One region of the Staphylococcus ureilyticus genome, then DNA from elsewhere that is predicted to be linked to it. Evidence: predicted binding sites of a transcription regulator. Region 1 holds the regulator's gene; the other holds the start of a gene.
The links. Region 1 encodes NrdR, which represses ribonucleotide reductase genes. Its sites were predicted from a motif close to AACACNATATATNGTGTT; they were not measured.

Region 1 (9,440 bases):
TTAGACCAGATGGATGCTTCAATTAATGACTCTGACGTTCAAGAGATGGATATTGAACTAGAAGATGATTTTACAAAAATTGATTTCAACTCATTAAAAACAGCAATCATCCATTTCGAGTTAGATGGTGCCAATTACTTAAAAGACAATATTTTGAAATTTGGCTTCTTCGATGGTCAACATTATGTCGTAGTCAATGCCGAACAACTTTCACAAAATCAGTCTCTGGTTGCTTGGCTTGAAAATGAGAAGACTGAAAAAATCGTCTACGATGCCAAAAAGTCTTATATCGTAGCACATCGACTTGGTATTAATATTAAGCATATTGTGTTTGATGTGATGCTAGCTAGTTACATTATTGATCCTTCACGCACAATAGATGATGTGAATTCTGTGGTAGCAAACTATGGTCAGCATTATGTTCAATCAAGTGTAGCAATATATGGAAAAGGCAAGAAAAAACAAATTCCATCAGATGACGTATTAAATCCTTATGTGGGAACTATTATCAACGCCATTAACCAAGTTAAACCAAAAATTCAACAACAATTGGATGACTATAATCAAACTGATTTATTACATGATTTAGAATTACCGTTGGCTCGTATTTTAAGTGAAATGGAAGAGACAGGTATTTATACTGAACTTAGTGAACTACAACAAATGGAAGTAGAAATTCAAAGTAAATTAGATGTCTTAATTGACAATATCTATGATGCTGCAGGTGAAAAGTTTAATATTAACTCACCAAAACAATTAGGTGTTGTATTATTTGAAACATTAAAATTACCTGTCATTAAAAAGACAAAGACAGGATACTCTACAGCGGTTGATGTATTAGAACAGTTACAAGGAGAACATCCAATCATAGAATATATTTTAGAATATAGGCAATTAGCTAAATTACAATCAACGTATGTTGAAGGCTTACAAAAAGTGATTGCTGAAGATAATCGTATCCATACTCGATTTAATCAAACATTGGCTCAAACTGGACGTCTATCATCAATCGATCCAAACCTTCAAAATATACCAGTACGTTTAGAAGAAGGTCGAAAAATTAGAAAAGCATTTAAGTCAAGTGATAAAAATAATGTTATCTTTTCAGCCGATTATTCACAAATTGAATTAAGAGTACTGGCACATATTACACAAGATGAAAGTTTGAAACAGGCGTTCATCAATGATGAAGATATTCACACAGCCACAGCAGTGAAAGTTTTTGACGTAGAACCTGAAAATGTTGATAGTTTAATGCGGAGACAAGCAAAAGCTGTGAATTTTGGTATTGTTTATGGTATAAGTGACTATGGATTAAGCCAAAGCTTGGGAATAACTAGAAAACAAGCCAAAAAATTTATAGATGATTATCTGGACAGTTTCCCTGGTGTCAAACAATATATGGAAGACATAGTTAAAGATTGTAAAGCGCAAGGTTATGTAGAGACACTGCTTCATAGAAGACGCTATATTCCAGATATTACAAGTAGAAATTTTAATTTAAGAAGTTTTGCTGAAAGAACAGCAATGAATACACCTATACAAGGAAGCGCAGCAGATATCATCAAACTTGCGATGGTTCATTTTGCTAACGAGGTTAAACATACAGATTTTCATGCTCAACTATTACTACAAGTACACGATGAGTTAATTTTTGAATTGCCAGAAGAAGAAGTAGAAGACTTTGAAAAATTTATTGAAAAGATAATGGATAATGCATTGAAATTAGATGTTCCATTGAAAGTAGAATCTAGTTATGGACAAACATGGTATGACGCGAAATAGAAAGAGGGGAATATGGTGCCTGAACTACCTGAAGTTGAACATGTTACAAGAGGGATAAGACCTTTTGTAAAAGGGCAAAAAATTGAGGATATTATGTTCTCTGATAAAGTGATAGAAGGAAAAAATAATAATAAAGAAACGATTATTAAAGGGTTATCTTTAGATACATTTAAACATTATACTAAAGGCTACACGATTCATAATATTGAAAGACGTAGCAAATATATTGTTTTTTATATTGAAAATAGTTCGACACAAAGAATAATTATTAGCCATTTAGGTATGGCAGGTGGTTTTTTTGTCGTAGATCATTTAGAAGATATCAGTGCTCCCAATTATCGTAAACATTGGCATGTTATTTTTAAATTAGATAATGGCAAACTCTTAGTTTACTCAGATATTCGGAGATTTGGTGAGATTAGAAATGTTGCTTCATTTGAAGGATATCCATCATTTTTAGAAATCGCACCGGAACCTTTTGAGAAAGAAGCATTACCACATTATATGTCATGGTTTGATAAAAAATTATATCAAAATAAACCAATCAAACAAATGATATTAGACCATAGAGTAGTTTCAGGTTGTGGTAACATCTATGCCTGTGAAGCATTATTTAGAGCAGGTATCCATCCAGCACGTATATCTAAAGATTTAAATTATCAAGAAAAAGAAATGTTATTTTATTATGTTCGAGAAGTGTTAGAAGCGGGTATTAAATATGGAGGTACCAGTATTTCAGATTATCTCCATGCAGATGGAAGTACAGGTACGATGCAACAACATTTAAATGTATATAAACAAAAGACATGTAAAGTGTGCGGAAATGATATTGAGACACAAATCATTGCAACACGTAATAGTCATTTCTGTCCTGTATGTCAAAAATGAAGGAAGAGTGAAATTATGCCTAAAGTTATTGGATTAACTGGTGGTATCGCATCAGGAAAATCAACTGTTTCAGAATTGTTAACAGCACATGGTTTTAAAATTGTTGATGCAGATATTGCATCACGTAAAGCTGTTGAAAAAGGTTCTGAAGGACTAGAGCAGGTGCGTTCAACATTCGGAGAAGAAGCAATCGATGAAGATGGTAATATGAACCGAGAATATGTAGGAGATATTATTTTCAACTATCCAGAAAAAAGATTAGAATTAAATGAAATCGTACATCCAATTGTTAGAACCATTATGGAACAAGAAAAAGAAGCATTTCTAAAAGATGGATATAATGTAATTATGGATATCCCATTACTTTATGAAAATGAACTACAAGATACAGTCGATGAAGTATGGCTTGTCTATACTTCTGAAAGTATCCAAATTGATAGATTAATGCAACGTAATGATATTTCTATGGAGGATGCAAAGGCACGTGTTTATAGTCAAATATCCATAGATAAAAAACGCAGAATGGCAGACCATGTTATCGATAATCGAGATTCTAAATTAGATTTAAAACAAAACTTAGAACAATTATTAACTGATGAAGGTTATATCGAAAGTGAAACAGGTCATACGCAAGAAATTTAAATAACAATGTTTTTAAAATCATACTTATTTGATTCCTTCAAAGTGGACATTTAATAAATGAAAACTTTGGAGGGATTTTTTTGTATATCAATAATAATAAGGATAAAGATTTTTCTAAAATTAATCGTTTAGAAAACTACAATTTTAATTATTTTAAGTTTTTTAAATTTTTCTTTAAGAAAACGCTTTCGCATTTATCGATTTATGTTATACTAATTCCATAAAGTATAACACTAAAACGAGGGGTGCTTCGAATGACGACAAATATTGCAATTAATGGAATGGGTAGAATAGGAAGAATGGTATTAAGAATAGCGCTAAAAAATGAAAATATGAATGTAGTCGCGATTAATGCTAGCTATCCACCAGAAACAATTGCTCACCTAATCAATTATGATACAACACATGGAAATTTCGATTTAAAGGTAGAACCTATTGAGAATGGTATAAAAGTTGATGAACGTGAAATAAAACTTGTTGCTGACAGAAATCCAGAAAATTTACCATGGGGCGAACTTGATGTAGATATTGTAATTGAAGCTACTGGTAAATTTAATCACGGTGATAAAGCAGTCGCTCATATTTCGGCTGGTGCTAAAAAAGTGTTGTTAACAGGACCATCTAAAGGTGGAGATGTACAAATGATTGTTAAAGGTGTGAATAATGATCAATTAGACATTGAAAAATATGATATCTTTAGTAATGCTTCTTGTACAACGAATTGCATTGGGCCTGTGGCAAAAGTACTTAATGACCAATTCGGTATTCAAAATGGTTTAATGACAACAGTGCATGCTATTACTAATGATCAAAATAATATTGATAATCCACATAAAGACTTAAGACGTGCGCGTTCATGTAATGAAAGTATTATTCCTACTTCGACTGGAGCGGCTAAAGCACTTAAAGAAGTTTTACCTGAACTAGAAGGCAAACTACATGGCATGGCTTTAAGAGTGCCGACTAAAAATGTATCATTAGTTGATTTAGTGGTTGATTTAGATACTAACGTCACAGTAGAAGAAGTTAATGAAGCTTTCAGAAATAACACATTAGAAGATGTGATTGCGACTGAAGATGCACCGCTTGTATCTATGGACTTTAACACAAATCCACATTCAGCCATTATTGATACACAAAGTACAATTATTATGGGTGAAAATAAAGTGAAAGTTATAGCTTGGTATGATAATGAATGGGGTTATTCAAATAGAGTTGTTGATGTTGCCGAAGAAATTGGTCAATTATTAAAAAATAATGTATCAACTGTTGTTAATTAATAGCCTAATTACTGTAAATATTTAATGTGGTTACTGCTTTGTTATTGCGTATCCAAGAAAATTAATTTATTGTTAACTTATATCTTAACCTCTCTTTAAAGTGAATGTGTATTTTCACTTTGAAGAGAGGTTTTATTTTAAATATGAATGGTTAAGTGTATTTATTATAAATAAATAGCGTTATTGTGTAATACCATTCTTTTGTGGCATAACGATTTATAGTATAATGAATGGTAATCAAATTGAGAGGGTGGTAATTCGATGAAATGCCCGAAATGTAGTTCAACGCACTCTCGCGTTGTAGATTCACGACATGCTGATGAAGTTAATGCGATCAGACGTAGAAGAGAATGTGAACAATGTGGCACAAGGTTTACTACGTTTGAACATATTGAAAAAAGACCGTTAATCGTTGTCAAAAAAGATGGCACACGTGAACAATTTTTACCTGAAAAAATACTCAATGGTTTGGTGCGCTCATGTGAAAAAAGACCTGTGCGTTATCAACAATTAGAAGATATTACTAATAATGTAGAATGGAAATTAAGAGATGAAGGACGTGCCGAAATTTCTTCAAGAGAAATAGGGGAACACGTCATGAATTTGTTGATGCATGTGGATCAAGTTTCTTATGTGCGATTTGCATCTGTTTATAAAGAATTTAAAGATGTTGATCAACTATTACAATCAATGCAAGGAATTTTAGCAGAAAACAAACGGAGTGATTCTTAAATGGGATTACAGTCCTATGATTATGGTTTAAGACCACAAGATGATTTCCACGTGTTGCGTCATTTTTATTTAAATCATAAACATTTAGAAATACTTAATAGATTATTTACGCCAATGATTGGCTCAAATGCTATTGGTTTGTATCATTATTTGAATCAGTTCGTAGAATTTGAACAAGATGTTGTGTTGACACATTATATTATTATGAATGAATTAAAAATAAACTTACTTGAATTCAGAAAGGAAATGGATTTGTTAGAAGGCATTGGATTATTAAAATCTTTTGCGCATCATTCTAAACAACACTCTTCTTTTGTATACAAGCTTGTACAACCACCATCAGCAGAGCAATTTTTTAATGATCCTATGTTATCTGTATATTTATATAGTCAAGTAAGTAAGCAACGCTACTTGCAACTGAAATCACATTTCGAGGATCAAATGACCATTGACTTAAGTCAGTACAAAGATGTGACGCGCACATTCATTGATGTGTTTAAAGTGCCTAACAAAGCACTGACTGAAGATACACAGATGATTGAAAGTGAAGAAACTTATGGTGGTACAGATTTATCTAATGTAAATTTTGATTTTGAAGTACTTTATGATTTATTACAAAATCATTTTATTAGCACTAAAATAATTGATAGTGAAGCTAAAGCATTGATCACACAGATTGCGACTTTATATGGTTTAACACCAGAAGCAATGAAACGCATTATTTTAAAATCAATCACTAGTGCACAAGAGCTCTCTTTTGAAGAAATGCGTAAACATGCTAGAACCTATTACCTCATAGAACATGAGCAACAGCTTCCAAAATTAAAGGCTAAAAAATCAAATTATATAGATGGTGTCAGCACGGAAAAAAATAATATAACAGAAGATGATTCAAATCATTGGTTAAAACAATTAGACGAAACTAGCCCCATCGATATGCTTGCTTCGTGGTCAGAATCTGAACCGACGACGCAGCAAAAGTATATGGTCGAAGAATTAGTTGAAAGAGAACAACTACCATTTGGTGTAATTAATATACTTTTGCAATTTGTAATGTTAAAAGAAGACATGAAACTTCCTAAAACTTATATCTTTGAGATTGCATCAAATTGGAAAAAGAAGGGTATCAAAACTGCAGAAGAAGCGTATCATTATGCTAAAAAGATGAACCAACCTACAACGAAACAGTCAAATCAAACTAAAAATGGTAGTTATAAACCTAAACAACTCGTTTCTAGGGAAATGACACCTAAATGGCTAGAAGAACGAGATAGTAAAGAAACGAAAAATCAAAGTTTAGAAGAACTTAATAATCCAGATGAAGATGAAGCGTTAAAAAGAGACCGTGAAGCGTTGTTAAAACGTTTGAATAGTAAGCGAGAGGAGGAATAATATATGAAGTCTTTCAATCATATTATGGGTGACTCTAAGGATTTAAGTCAGCGAATTGAAAAGATAAAAAAAGATGTTATCAATGATCCAGATGTCAAAATGTTTTTAGAGACACATCAATCAGAAGTAACTAATGCAATGATTGATGAAGATTTGAATATTTTACAAGAATACAAAGATCAAGAAAAACATTATGATGGCCATGCTTTTAAAGATTGTCCGAACTTTGTTAAGGGTCATGTGCCTGAATTATATGTAGAAAATCAGCACATAAAAATTCGTTACCTACCTTGTCCATGTAAAATCAAACATGACGAAGAAAAATTTGATGCCCATTTAATTGCTTCACATCATATGCAACGAGATACATTAAATGCGAAATTAAGCGATATTTATATGGACAAAAGAGATCGTATAGATGTTGCAATGGCAGCAACCGATATTTGTGAAAAAATAGTAGAAAAAGCGCCCCAAGTCAAAGGTTTATATATACATGGTCCTTTTGGAACTGGAAAATCATTTATATTAGGTGCGATTGCCAATGAATTAAAAGTAGAAAAAGTGCCTTCTACGATTGTATATCTACCAGAATTTATTCGCACTTTAAAAGGTGGATTTAAAGATGGCAGTTTCGAATCAAGGTTAGCGAAAGTACGTGAATCACATGTGTTAATGTTAGATGATATTGGTGCTGAAGAGATTACACCTTGGGCAAGAGATGAAGTAATTGGCCCATTACTTCATTATAGAATGGTTCAAGAATTACCAACGTTTTTTAGCTCTAACCTAAGCTTTGAAGAATTAGAATATCATCTTTCTGTTACGCGCAATGGTACTGAAAAAACAAAAGCAGCTAGAATAATGGAAAGAATTAAATCGTTAGCAACACCATATTTTTTGGAAGGCAAAAATTATCGTAACGATTGAATTATTAAAAAAATGTTGTATAATATAATTAAATCTAAATCAAGCGAAATAAAATGAAGACATGATAGATAATTTCATACTTCACAGAGAACCAATGTGTGATGAGAATTTGGTAAGTATCATTATCTGTTACTACTTCATGATAGATGTTCTAATCAACATCCGGCTCAAGACCGTTAACTTATGTAGAGTAAAGTATTTTTATCATTATAAAAATTACTTTAATTAGGGTGGTACCGCGAAGACCTCGTCCCTTTTAGGGATGGGGTCTTTTTGTTTTACGTTTGTAATATGACTATTTCGTGATGATTTAAGGCAAGTATAAATAGGAGGAATTTAAATGGATCAAATAAATATTACTTTTCCAGATGGTAATGCGAAAGCATTTGAAAAAGGAACTACTACAGAAGAGATTGCACACTCAATCAGTCCTGGTTTAAGAAAAAAAGCTGTAGCAGGAAAGTTAAATGGACAAATGATTGATTTAACAAGACCAATCGAAACAGATGGTGAAATTGAAATAGTTACACCTGGTAGTGATGAAGCTTTAGAAGTTTTGCGTCACTCTACTGCACATTTAATGGCACAAGCTTTAAAGCGTTTATATGGAGATGTGAAATTTGGTGTGGGTCCAGTCATTGATGGTGGATTTTATTATGATTTTGATATGTCTGAAAGCGTGTCATCTGATGATTTTGAAAAAATAGAAAAAACAATGAAGCAAATCGTCAATGAAAACTATCCTATAGAACGAAAAATAGTATCGAGAGATGAAGCGAAAACATTTTTTGCTGATGATCCGTATAAACTAGAACTAATAGATGCTATTCCAGAAGATGAAAATGTTACTTTGTATTCGCAGGGTGAATTCACTGATTTATGTCGTGGTGTTCATGTACCATCAACTTCAAAAATTAAAGAGTTTAAACTTTTATCAACTGCAGGCGCATATTGGCGTGGAGATAGTGATAATAAAATGCTTCAACGTATATATGGTACTGCTTTCTTTGATAAAAAAGACTTAAAGGCACATCTTAAAATGCTAGAAGAACGCAAAGAACGTGATCACCGTAAAATTGGTAAAGAATTAGAACTATTCTCAAACAATCAATTAGTAGGTGCAGGTTTACCATTGTGGTTACCGAACGGTGCAACAATTCGTCGCGAAATTGAACGATATATTGTAGATAAAGAAGTAAGCATGGGTTATGATCACGTGTATACACCAGTGATGGCAAATGTAGATTTATATAAAACATCAGGACACTGGGATCATTATCAAGAGGATATGTTCCCAACTATGAAATTAGATGAAAATGAAGAAATGGTGTTAAGACCTATGAATTGCCCTCACCATATGATGATTTATGCGAATAAACCACATTCATATCGTGAATTACCAATTCGCATTGCTGAATTAGGTACAATGCATCGTTATGAAGCAAGTGGTGCTGTTTCTGGATTACAACGTGTTAGAGGAATGACTTTAAATGATGCACATATTTTTGTAAGACCAGATCAAATAAAAGAAGAATTCAAACGCGTTGTTAATTTAATTGTCGATGTTTATGAAGACTTTGGATTTGAAAATTATAAATTCCGCTTAAGTTACAGAGATCCTGAAGATAAAGAAAAGTACTTTGATGATGATGAAATGTGGAATAAAGCAGAGAGTATGTTGAAAGAAGCGGTTGATGAACTAGGTTTAGCATACGAAGAAGCTATTGGGGAAGCTGCCTTTTATGGCCCTAAGTTAGATGTTCAAGTACAAACAGCTATGGGTAAAGAAGAAAC
Region 2 (9,440 bases), 950 kb from region 1:
ACTAATGTCTGCTCCGCCAGCTGAATGTCCAATAGAGCCAATCATTATGTAAGAAGCACCTGCTAATATTGCGCCTAGAACAAATTTTGTTGCTATGCTTGGTTGACGTCGAGCCATTTTGGCCCAAATCAATGAAACCACTGGCGCTAACAATACAATAAATAACGGATTTATCGACTGGAAGAGTGTAGGGCCGAAATCTGTTTTCCACCCAAATAGATTTAATTTCATGTCACTGCTTTCAAATGCAAAGAGATTAAGAACGTTAGCACCTTGTTCTTGAATAGACCAGAAAATTACGCCAAGTATAAATAGCGGTATAAATGCGATTACTCTTGAGCGTTCATCATCTGTGACTTCTTTACTTCGAATCATAATTGTGAAATATACGATTGGTAAGGCAATCCCTAGTATAAGTACTGTTGTACTAACTAAATTAAATGATAATGTGCCTGTTAAGCCAGTAATTAATAATACAACTGCAATGATTACAATGATTGCAGCAAATAAAATACCATATTTTTTCTTCTCGCTTTTATTCAATGGGTTAGTTGGTTTTGTTCCAATTTGACCTAAATTTCTTTTATTGAAAAATATATACCAAACAAGTCCAAGCGCCATACCAATGGCAGCGATTAAGAACCCGCCGTGGAAGTTACCTGTATGTACAAAGCGATCTAGAATAATAGGTGAAATTAATCCGCCTAAGTTAACCGACATATAGAATATAACAAAACCAGCATCTATTCGTGTATCTCTATCGGGATATAATCTACCAACAATATTTGAAATGCTTGGCTTCATTAAACCAGAACCTACAATAATAAAGAACATAGAAATAAATAATCCTATGATATCTAAAGGTAAACTTAAGAAGATATGTCCAATAATGATTAGAACACCACCGTAAAACGTTGCTCCGCGTGTCCCTGTAATTCTATCGGAAATCCATCCGCCGAGTACAGATGTCATGTATATCAGTGCCCCGTATACTGCCATAATTGACTGAGCAGTACTTTTATCCATGCCGAGTCCACCATCTTTAATAGCGAAATACATGTAGAAAATGAGTAAGGCACGCATACCGTAATAGCTGAACCTCTCCCAAAATTCAACAAAGAATAATACGCCTAGCCCTTTAGGGTGTCCAAAAAATCCTTTTTGTGGGATGGATTGAACCGCTTGTTCATGGGCTTTATCTTGATTTTGCATAAAAACATTCCCCGTCCTTTCAATACTCCCTATAAGAATGTATAAAAATGATTTTACGCTTAATTAAATTAAATTTCAATAATATTCTTAAAACAACAATATTCGAAATATTCTGATTTATTTTCAATTTATATAAGCATAAATCTTTATTTATTTATATTTAAATGGGTGGCAGTGTATTATTATACAAAAAAAGCAATATAGAAATCTGATTTCAAAGATTTCTATATTGCTCACTTAGAAATATCATAATTTAAGCAATTAATATACACCTTTCATCGCACGTTTTACTTTTGGTGAAATGATTAAGAGTATAACCCCAATAACGACTGCTACTAATCCTGAGTACATAAAGTAATCACTTTGATTCATTTTTGTATATACAACTACAAGCTGGGCATTAAGACCCTGTGCAGTTGCGTTACTTAACATCCATAAACTCATCATACGTGCAGTAAATGTCAGTGGTGCAAGTTTTGTAGTTGTTGATAAACCAACAGGTGATATACACAATTCACCAATTGATATTAATAAGAAGCTTAGTACAAGCCATAGAGGATTAATCAACTCATTTCCTGATGCTAACGGAATAATCATCACTAAATATGAAAGGCCTGCAATGATAGCTCCAAAAGCAAATTTATGAACTGTTGGTGGATTATGTTTTCCTAGTTTCATCCATAAAGTTGCAAATACTGGTGCAAGTATCACAATGAATACTGGATTTAATGATTGTGCCCAAGAAGCAGGAATTGAAAAATCAATTAAACCATTGGTTAATGTTTTCATTTCTAATTGAGTTTTTGTATCTGCAAACGTCGCAAGTATCGTTGAACCTTGCTCTTGAATCATCCAAAATGCCACAGATGTGATATATAAAGGTACGTAACTGTAGACTCGTGAACGTTCATCTTTTGTAACATCTTTGCTCACAATCATATTAATAAATATGTATATAGGTAGTACGATTCCTAAAATTGTGATTAAAAGACTAAAGTTTCCTAATGTAAGTGCATTATTTAAATGTAAAATAAATAAATAGATTAAAAATAAAACAATGACGCCAACAGTGATTAAAGTGAATTTTTTGATTTCTGGTTTTGTTAATGGATTTGGCACATTACGACCTGCAAGGCCAAGATATTTTTTACGTTTTAAAATATAAACGACTAATCCACAGAACATACCGATTGCTGCTGCTAAGAAACCTGCGTGGAAACTGATTCTTGTTTGTAGATAGCCTGTAAGTAGTGGTGCAAATATACTACCTAAATTAATTCCCATATAGAATAACGTAAAAGCTGCATCTCTTCTAACATCGTTACGTTCGTATAATTCTCCTACTGTTGTAGAAATATTTGGTTTTAATAACCCTGTACCAGCGATAATAACACCAAGTGCAATTAGTACAAGTGTTAAATTGTTTGGTAACGAAAGTAAAATATGTCCAATCATAATGAGGAATCCACCATAGAAAACTGCATCTTGTGTACCAGTGATTCTATCTGCAATCCATCCTCCGATGATACCTGACATATAAATTAAAGTACCGTAGATTGCGACAATTTGCATGGCAACACTTTGCGGCAATCCAAAGCCTCCATCAGCCACGGCATAATATAAGTAAAAAATTAAAATGGCTTTCATACCATAATAACTGAATCTCTCCCAAAATTCAGTGAAGAATAAAGTGCTTAGTCCTTTTGGATGCCCAAAGAAACCTTTGTTTGGGATGTCTTTAATAATTTCTTCATGTGTATAATTCGATCTTTTCATAATTTCCCTCCCCTTTAACGGTTGGATATATTTTATACTGTATCTCATAATTTAACAAGTATGAATTGATTTAATATAAAATACATTCAAAAATACAAAAATAAAATATTTTAATAAAAAAAGCTGTTAAGCCTTTATCGAACGAGACTTAACAACTTTTGGTTTTTGTTTATCCTATTGTATTAACGATTATCTATTTTTTCTGGATAGAGATCATGATTCATTAAACGATGTTCTGCCATTTTTTCATATTTACTGTCAGGGCGACCATAGTTTGTATAAGGATCAATAGATATACCACCACGAGGCGTGAATTTTCCCCAAACTTCTATATAATGTGGATCCATTAAGTCGATGAGATCATTCATAATAATATTCATACAGTCCTCATGAAAATCGCCATGATTTCTAAAGCTAAATAAATACAATTTTAATGATTTAGATTCTACCATTTTAATATTTGGAATATACGAAATATAAATAGTAGCAAAATCAGGTTGACCCGTAATAGGGCATAAAGATGTAAACTCAGGACAATTAAATTTAACAAAATAATCACGGCCCGGGTGTTTATTATCAAATGATTCTAATACATCTGGTCGATAATCAAAATCATATTTATTATTTTGGTTTCCTAGTAAAGTAATATCTTTTAAATCTTCATGTTTACGTCCTTCAGACATCGTAATTGCTCCTTTAATATTTAGATTTTTGTTCCTTTTTCTGAACGGTTAACGGTTGGCGTCTTGCTTTTTCAAACATATAATAGCTTGCACCAATAATAATGATATAACCTAGAATTGCATAGAAATCTGGTGACTCACCAAATAAAATAAAACCAAATAGCGCGGTGAATATAATAGATGCGTACGTAAATATTGAAATATCTTTAGCCGGGGCAAAACTATAGGCTAAGGTAATACCTATTTGACCAGCAGCCGCAGCTAAGCCAGCACCGATTAAATAAACAACTTGCATGACAGACATTGGTTCGAATGTAAATATCGTAAATGGAATGAGTGCTATTATAGAGAAGAAAGAAAAATAAAAAACAATCGTATATGGTGCCTCTTTGCTACTTAATGCTCTAACACAAGTATAGGCACTTGCCGCGAAGATACCTGATAGTAATCCGGCAATCGCTGGAATCATAGAAGAAGAAAACTCAGGTTTCACAACGAATAACATACCCAAAATGGCTACGATCATAGCAATAAATTGGTAATTGCGTACTTTTTCATTTAAGAAAATCAAACTAAGTAGTATCGTCCAAAAAGGATTTAATTTCATTAATGTATCTGCGTCACTAAGAATCATATGGTCGATGGCATATATATTTAATAATACGCCAATTAAGCCAAGCGCAGAACGAGATATTAATAAAGGCTGGCTACTCAATTTACCAAAAAGTGGTTGTTTGTACTTAAATATAAAATACAAAGGAATAAACATTGCCACTAGGTTTCTTGCCAATGATTTTTGAAAGACAGGGAGATCTCCAGCTAATCTAAAAAAAACAGACATAAAGCTAAAACCAACTGCAGAAATTAGAATAGCAATAATACCTTTTATTTTTGGATTCACATATATCGCCTCAATTTTAAAATTTTAACGTATCTATATTAGCATAGTTAATTAGAAAATGTATATATGCTTGAATTTAAAAGGGAAATATATTAAAGTATAAATACGAACAAATGTTCTGTTTGTATAGTGTTTCATTAAGAAATTTTAAAAGTAATTAAGTATACCAATTAGTTCTAAAATATAATATATGAAGCGCAATATATAAGGTCTAGGGCTAGATAATCCAGATATATCAAGCTTTAAAAAGAAATTAAAAAAAGCAAGCATTGAGCCTCTAAAAGTCGAAAAAATATTTTTTAAAAATTTAAAATTGAGTTTAAGGTTGAATTGGTGCCATTTTCATACTGTTTTCATTGTTTTGACATAAATTAAAGACTTTTAATAAGGCGATGAGTTATGTATAATGAAACACATAATATAGTATTAATGGCCAGGGCGAAACACTATATATTGTGTTTTGATACGTGGTCAATTTATTTATAATAAATCAAATTTTAAGTAAAATCACACAGTTTCAGGCTTTAAATAATGACAAATAAGGCATTAATACTTAAATGTTGAGTTTTTACATACCTACTTATAGAATTACAAGTTACTATATATAGTGGTTATTTCAATCATTTAATACATTCAAAAACAACACCTCGAAAGCCTTACAATTTTTGATTTTCCAACTTACGTATTTCTATTTAGAAAGAAGGTGAGCCAATGAAAGTGGTATATTTTTCGTTTTCCGGCAATGTGCGCAGATTTATAAAAAAAACCGAACTGACAAATGTTATGGAAATCACGCAAAATAATTGTTCAGAGAGAATTGAGGAGCCATTCGTTTTGGTCACTGGGACAATAGGATTTGGTGAGGTACCCCAACCAGTTCAAGCGTTTTTAGAAGTAAATGATGATTTATTAAAAGCTGTTGCAGCTAGCGGAAACCGTAATTGGGGACAAAATTTCGCAAAAGCTGGACGATTAATTTCGGAACGTTACCAAGTTCCATTATTATTGAAGTTTGAAGTACAGGGCACTGCAGATGATATAAATGAATTTAAAGATAAGGTGGGAAATTTCAATGAAGATTATGGACGAGAAGAAATACAATCATATTGAATTAAACAATGAGGTTACAAAAAGAAAAGATAATGGTTTCTTTAATTTGGAAAAGGATCAAGAAGCACTAGCAGTTTATTTAGAAGAGATTCAAGATAAGACAATCTATTTTGATACTGAAATTGAACGCTTACATTATCTCGTGGATAACGATTTTTATTTTGACGTTTTTGAAAAATATTCAGAAGCGGATTTACAAGAAATTACAGATTATGCTAAAAGTATTGACTTTCGTTTTGCCAGTTATATGTCAGCAAGTAAATTCTTTAAAGACTATGCGTTGAAGACAAACGATAAAACACAGTTCTTAGAAGATTATAAGCAACATGTTGTAATCGTTGCACTATATCTAGCAAATGGTCATAAACCGACAGCTAGACAACTTATCTCAGCTATGATTGAACAACGTTACCAACCAGCAACGCCAACGTTTTTAAATGCTGGGCGTGCGCGTCGTGGTGAGCTTGTGTCATGTTTCTTACTAGAAGTAGACGACAGTTTAAATTCAATCAATTTTATAGATTCTACAGCGAAACAGTTAAGTAAAATTGGTGGCGGTGTTGCTATCAACTTATCTAAATTGCGTGCTAGAGGAGAAGCGATTAAAGGTATTAAAGGCGTGGCAAAAGGTGTATTACCTGTTGCTAAATCTCTTGAAGGTGGATTTAGCTATGCTGACCAATTAGGACAACGTCCTGGGGCTGGTGCTGTGTACTTAAATATTTTCCATTATGATGTAGAAGAATTTTTAGATACTAAAAAAGTTAACGCGGATGAAGATTTACGATTATCAACTATTTCTACTGGTTTAATTGTACCTTCAAAATTCTTTGAACTGGCAAAAGAAGGTAAAGACTTTTATATGTTCGCACCACATACAGTTTATAATGAATATGGTGTAACGTTAGATGACATTAATTTAGATGAATACTACGAAAGTTTAGTAGCCAATCCAAATGTTGATAAAAAGAAAAAAGATGCTCGTGAAATGCTAAATATGATTGCACAAACACAACTGCAATCTGGTTATCCTTATCTAATGTTTAAAGATAATGCGAATAAAGTACATCCTAACTCTAATATTGGTCAAATTAAAATGAGTAACTTATGTACAGAAATCTTCCAATTACAAGAAACGTCTATTATTAACGATTATGGTATCGAAGACGAAATAAAACGTGATATATCTTGTAACTTAGGATCTTTAAATATTGTTAATGTTATGGAATCTGGAAAATTTAAAGATTCAGTGCACACAGGCATGGATGCATTGACAGTGGTCAGTGATGAAGCAAATATACAAAATGCGCCAGGTGTTAGAAAAGCTAATAGTGAATTACATTCAGTTGGATTAGGCGTTATGAATCTACATGGTTATCTAGCTAAAAATAAAATTGGTTATGAGTCTGAAGAAGCAAAAGATTTTGCTAACATATTCTTCATGATGATGAACTATTATTCAATTGAAAGATCCATGGAAATTGCAAAAGATAGACAAGAAACATTTAAAGACTTTGATAAATCAGATTATGCGAATGGGAAATATTTTGAGTTTTACACTTCGCAAACGTTTACACCAAAATATGAAAAAGTACGTAAATTATTTGAAGGTTTAGAAATTCCTTCACCTGAAGATTGGAAAGCATTACAAAAAGAAGTTGAAACTCACGGCTTATTCCACGCATATCGTTTAGCGATTGCACCAACACAAAGTATTTCTTATGTTCAAAATGCGACAAGTTCAGTTATGCCGATAGTTGACCAAATTGAGCGCCGTACTTACGGTAATGCAGAAACGTTTTATCCAATGCCATTCTTATCACCAGAAACAATGTGGTATTACAAATCTGCATTCAATACTGATCAAATGAAATTAATCGATTTAATTGCTACGATCCAAACACATGTGGATCAAGGTATTTCTACAATTCTTTATGTAAACTCAGAGATATCAACACGTGAATTATCTAGATTATATGTTTATGCACATCATAAAGGGTTGAAATCTTTATATTACACTAGAAATAAATTATTAAGTGTTGAAGAATGTACGAGTTGTGCAATATAAAACGAGGCTATCTAATTTAATGAACAAGGAAATATGAATCTTGAAATATCGCATATGTTTTAAAAACAAAAAGGTAATGCATTAAGTGAACATGATTTAAATTAAAGTGTATCAACATTATAGAAATAGAGTCACTTATGCAGAGGGATAGAAAATCTAAAGATATATTTAGATTTCTGTCCCACTTTCTGTGTTTTATAATTCAAATAAATATTTACTAGATAGGGGAATTATCTAAATGAAAGCAGTCAATTGGAATACTCAAGAAGATATGACAAATATGTTTTGGCGACAAAATATTTCGCAAATGTGGGTAGAAACTGAATTTAAAGTTTCAAAAGATATTGCAAGTTGGAAAACATTATCCGATGAAGAAAAAAATGCATTTAAAAAAGCATTAGCAGGTTTAACTGGTCTGGATACACACCAAGCAGATGATGGCATGCCATTAATCATGTTACATACTACAGATTTACGTAAAAAAGCGGTTTATTCCTTTATGGCGATGATGGAACAAATTCATGCTAAAAGTTATTCTCACATCTTTACAACTTTATTACCATCTAGCGAAACAAACTACTTATTAGATAAATGGGTCCTAGAAGAGCCACATTTGAAATTTAAATCGGATAAAATTGTAAATAATTATCATAAATTATGGGGTAAAGAAGCATCGATTTATGATCAATATATCGCACGTGTATCAAGTGTTTTTCTAGAAACATTTTTATTCTATTCTGGTTTCTATTACCCATTATATTTAGCTGGGCAAGGTAAAATGACAACCTCAGGAGAAATCATTCGTAAAATTTTATTAGATGAATCTATTCATGGTGTGTTTACTGGGATGGATGCGCAAAGTTTACGAAATGAATTGTCTGAAAGTGAAAAACAACAAGCAGACCAAGAAATGTATAAACTATTAGATGAATTATATAAAAACGAAGTTTCTTATACACAATCTTTATATGATGACATCGGTTTAACTGAAGATGTGCTTAACTATGTAAGATATAATGGTAACAAAGCATTATCAAACCTTGGATTTGATCCGTACTTTGAAGAGAGAGAATTTAATCCAATTATCGAAAATGCGCTAGATACATCTACAAAAAACCATGATTTCTTCTCTGTTAAAGGCGATGGTTATACATTAGCGCTAAACGTTGAAGCATTACAAGATGAAGATTTTATTTTTGAAGACTAAATTGTGACCATTTCAACTATCATAATAATATAAAATTTAGTGATTGCAGATGTCTGAAATATAAGCAATTTTTAATCACCAATAAACGTCAGTTTCTATTGAAATTATATAGAAATTGACGTTTTTTAATTTGTATAAGTTTCGTTCGATGTACTACAATTTACAAATTTTATGCCAATACAACTAATTCGAACACTAATTTTGTTTTATGTAATAGTTAAATGAGTGATTCAAGTGAAACGACAAAAATTTCTATAAATACTTGAGTATAAAATGAAAGTACTTGATTAAATGTCTTAGTTTCTAATTTAGATATTTTTGACATAAATGGAGAATTGTTTTGATAATCTCTATTATTGCTATTGAATTTACTTGCAAAGATGATAAAATTTAATTTATAGGTATTGATAATGATTATCACATTCAATACGATATAGCGTTTATGAAAGGATTAATTACTCACTATGAAATTTTTACTAAATG

Region 2: the regulator NrdR is predicted to act here: its motif matches at 5,015-5,032, upstream of nrdI (class Ib ribonucleoside-diphosphate reductase assembly flavoprotein NrdI).

The regions. Positions count from the first base shown of each region.
Region 1 is NZ_CP094825.1:1,450,458-1,459,897, reverse strand. Features, by position in the region: gene polA (DNA polymerase I) at 1-1,785, shown strand, start outside; gene mutM (bifunctional DNA-formamidopyrimidine glycosylase/DNA-(apurinic or apyrimidinic site) lyase) at 1,801-2,673, shown strand; gene coaE (dephospho-CoA kinase) at 2,689-3,315, shown strand; gene gap (type I glyceraldehyde-3-phosphate dehydrogenase) at 3,570-4,595, shown strand; gene nrdR (transcriptional regulator NrdR) at 4,857-5,327, shown strand; gene dnaB (replicative helicase loading/DNA remodeling protein DnaB) at 5,328-6,719, shown strand; gene dnaI (primosomal protein DnaI) at 6,723-7,646, shown strand; gene thrS (threonine--tRNA ligase) at 7,987-9,440, shown strand, end outside.
Region 2 is NZ_CP094825.1:495,467-504,906, forward strand. Features, by position in the region: gene MUA21_RS02310 (peptide MFS transporter) at 1-1,212, opposite strand, end outside; gene MUA21_RS02315 (peptide MFS transporter) at 1,474-2,988, opposite strand; gene queF (preQ(1) synthase) at 3,171-3,671, opposite strand; gene MUA21_RS02325 (DMT family transporter) at 3,685-4,572, opposite strand; gene nrdI (class Ib ribonucleoside-diphosphate reductase assembly flavoprotein NrdI) at 5,284-5,682, shown strand; gene nrdE (class 1b ribonucleoside-diphosphate reductase subunit alpha) at 5,645-7,750, shown strand; gene nrdF (class 1b ribonucleoside-diphosphate reductase subunit beta) at 7,989-8,957, shown strand; gene MUA21_RS02345 (ABC transporter permease) at 9,422-9,440, shown strand, end outside.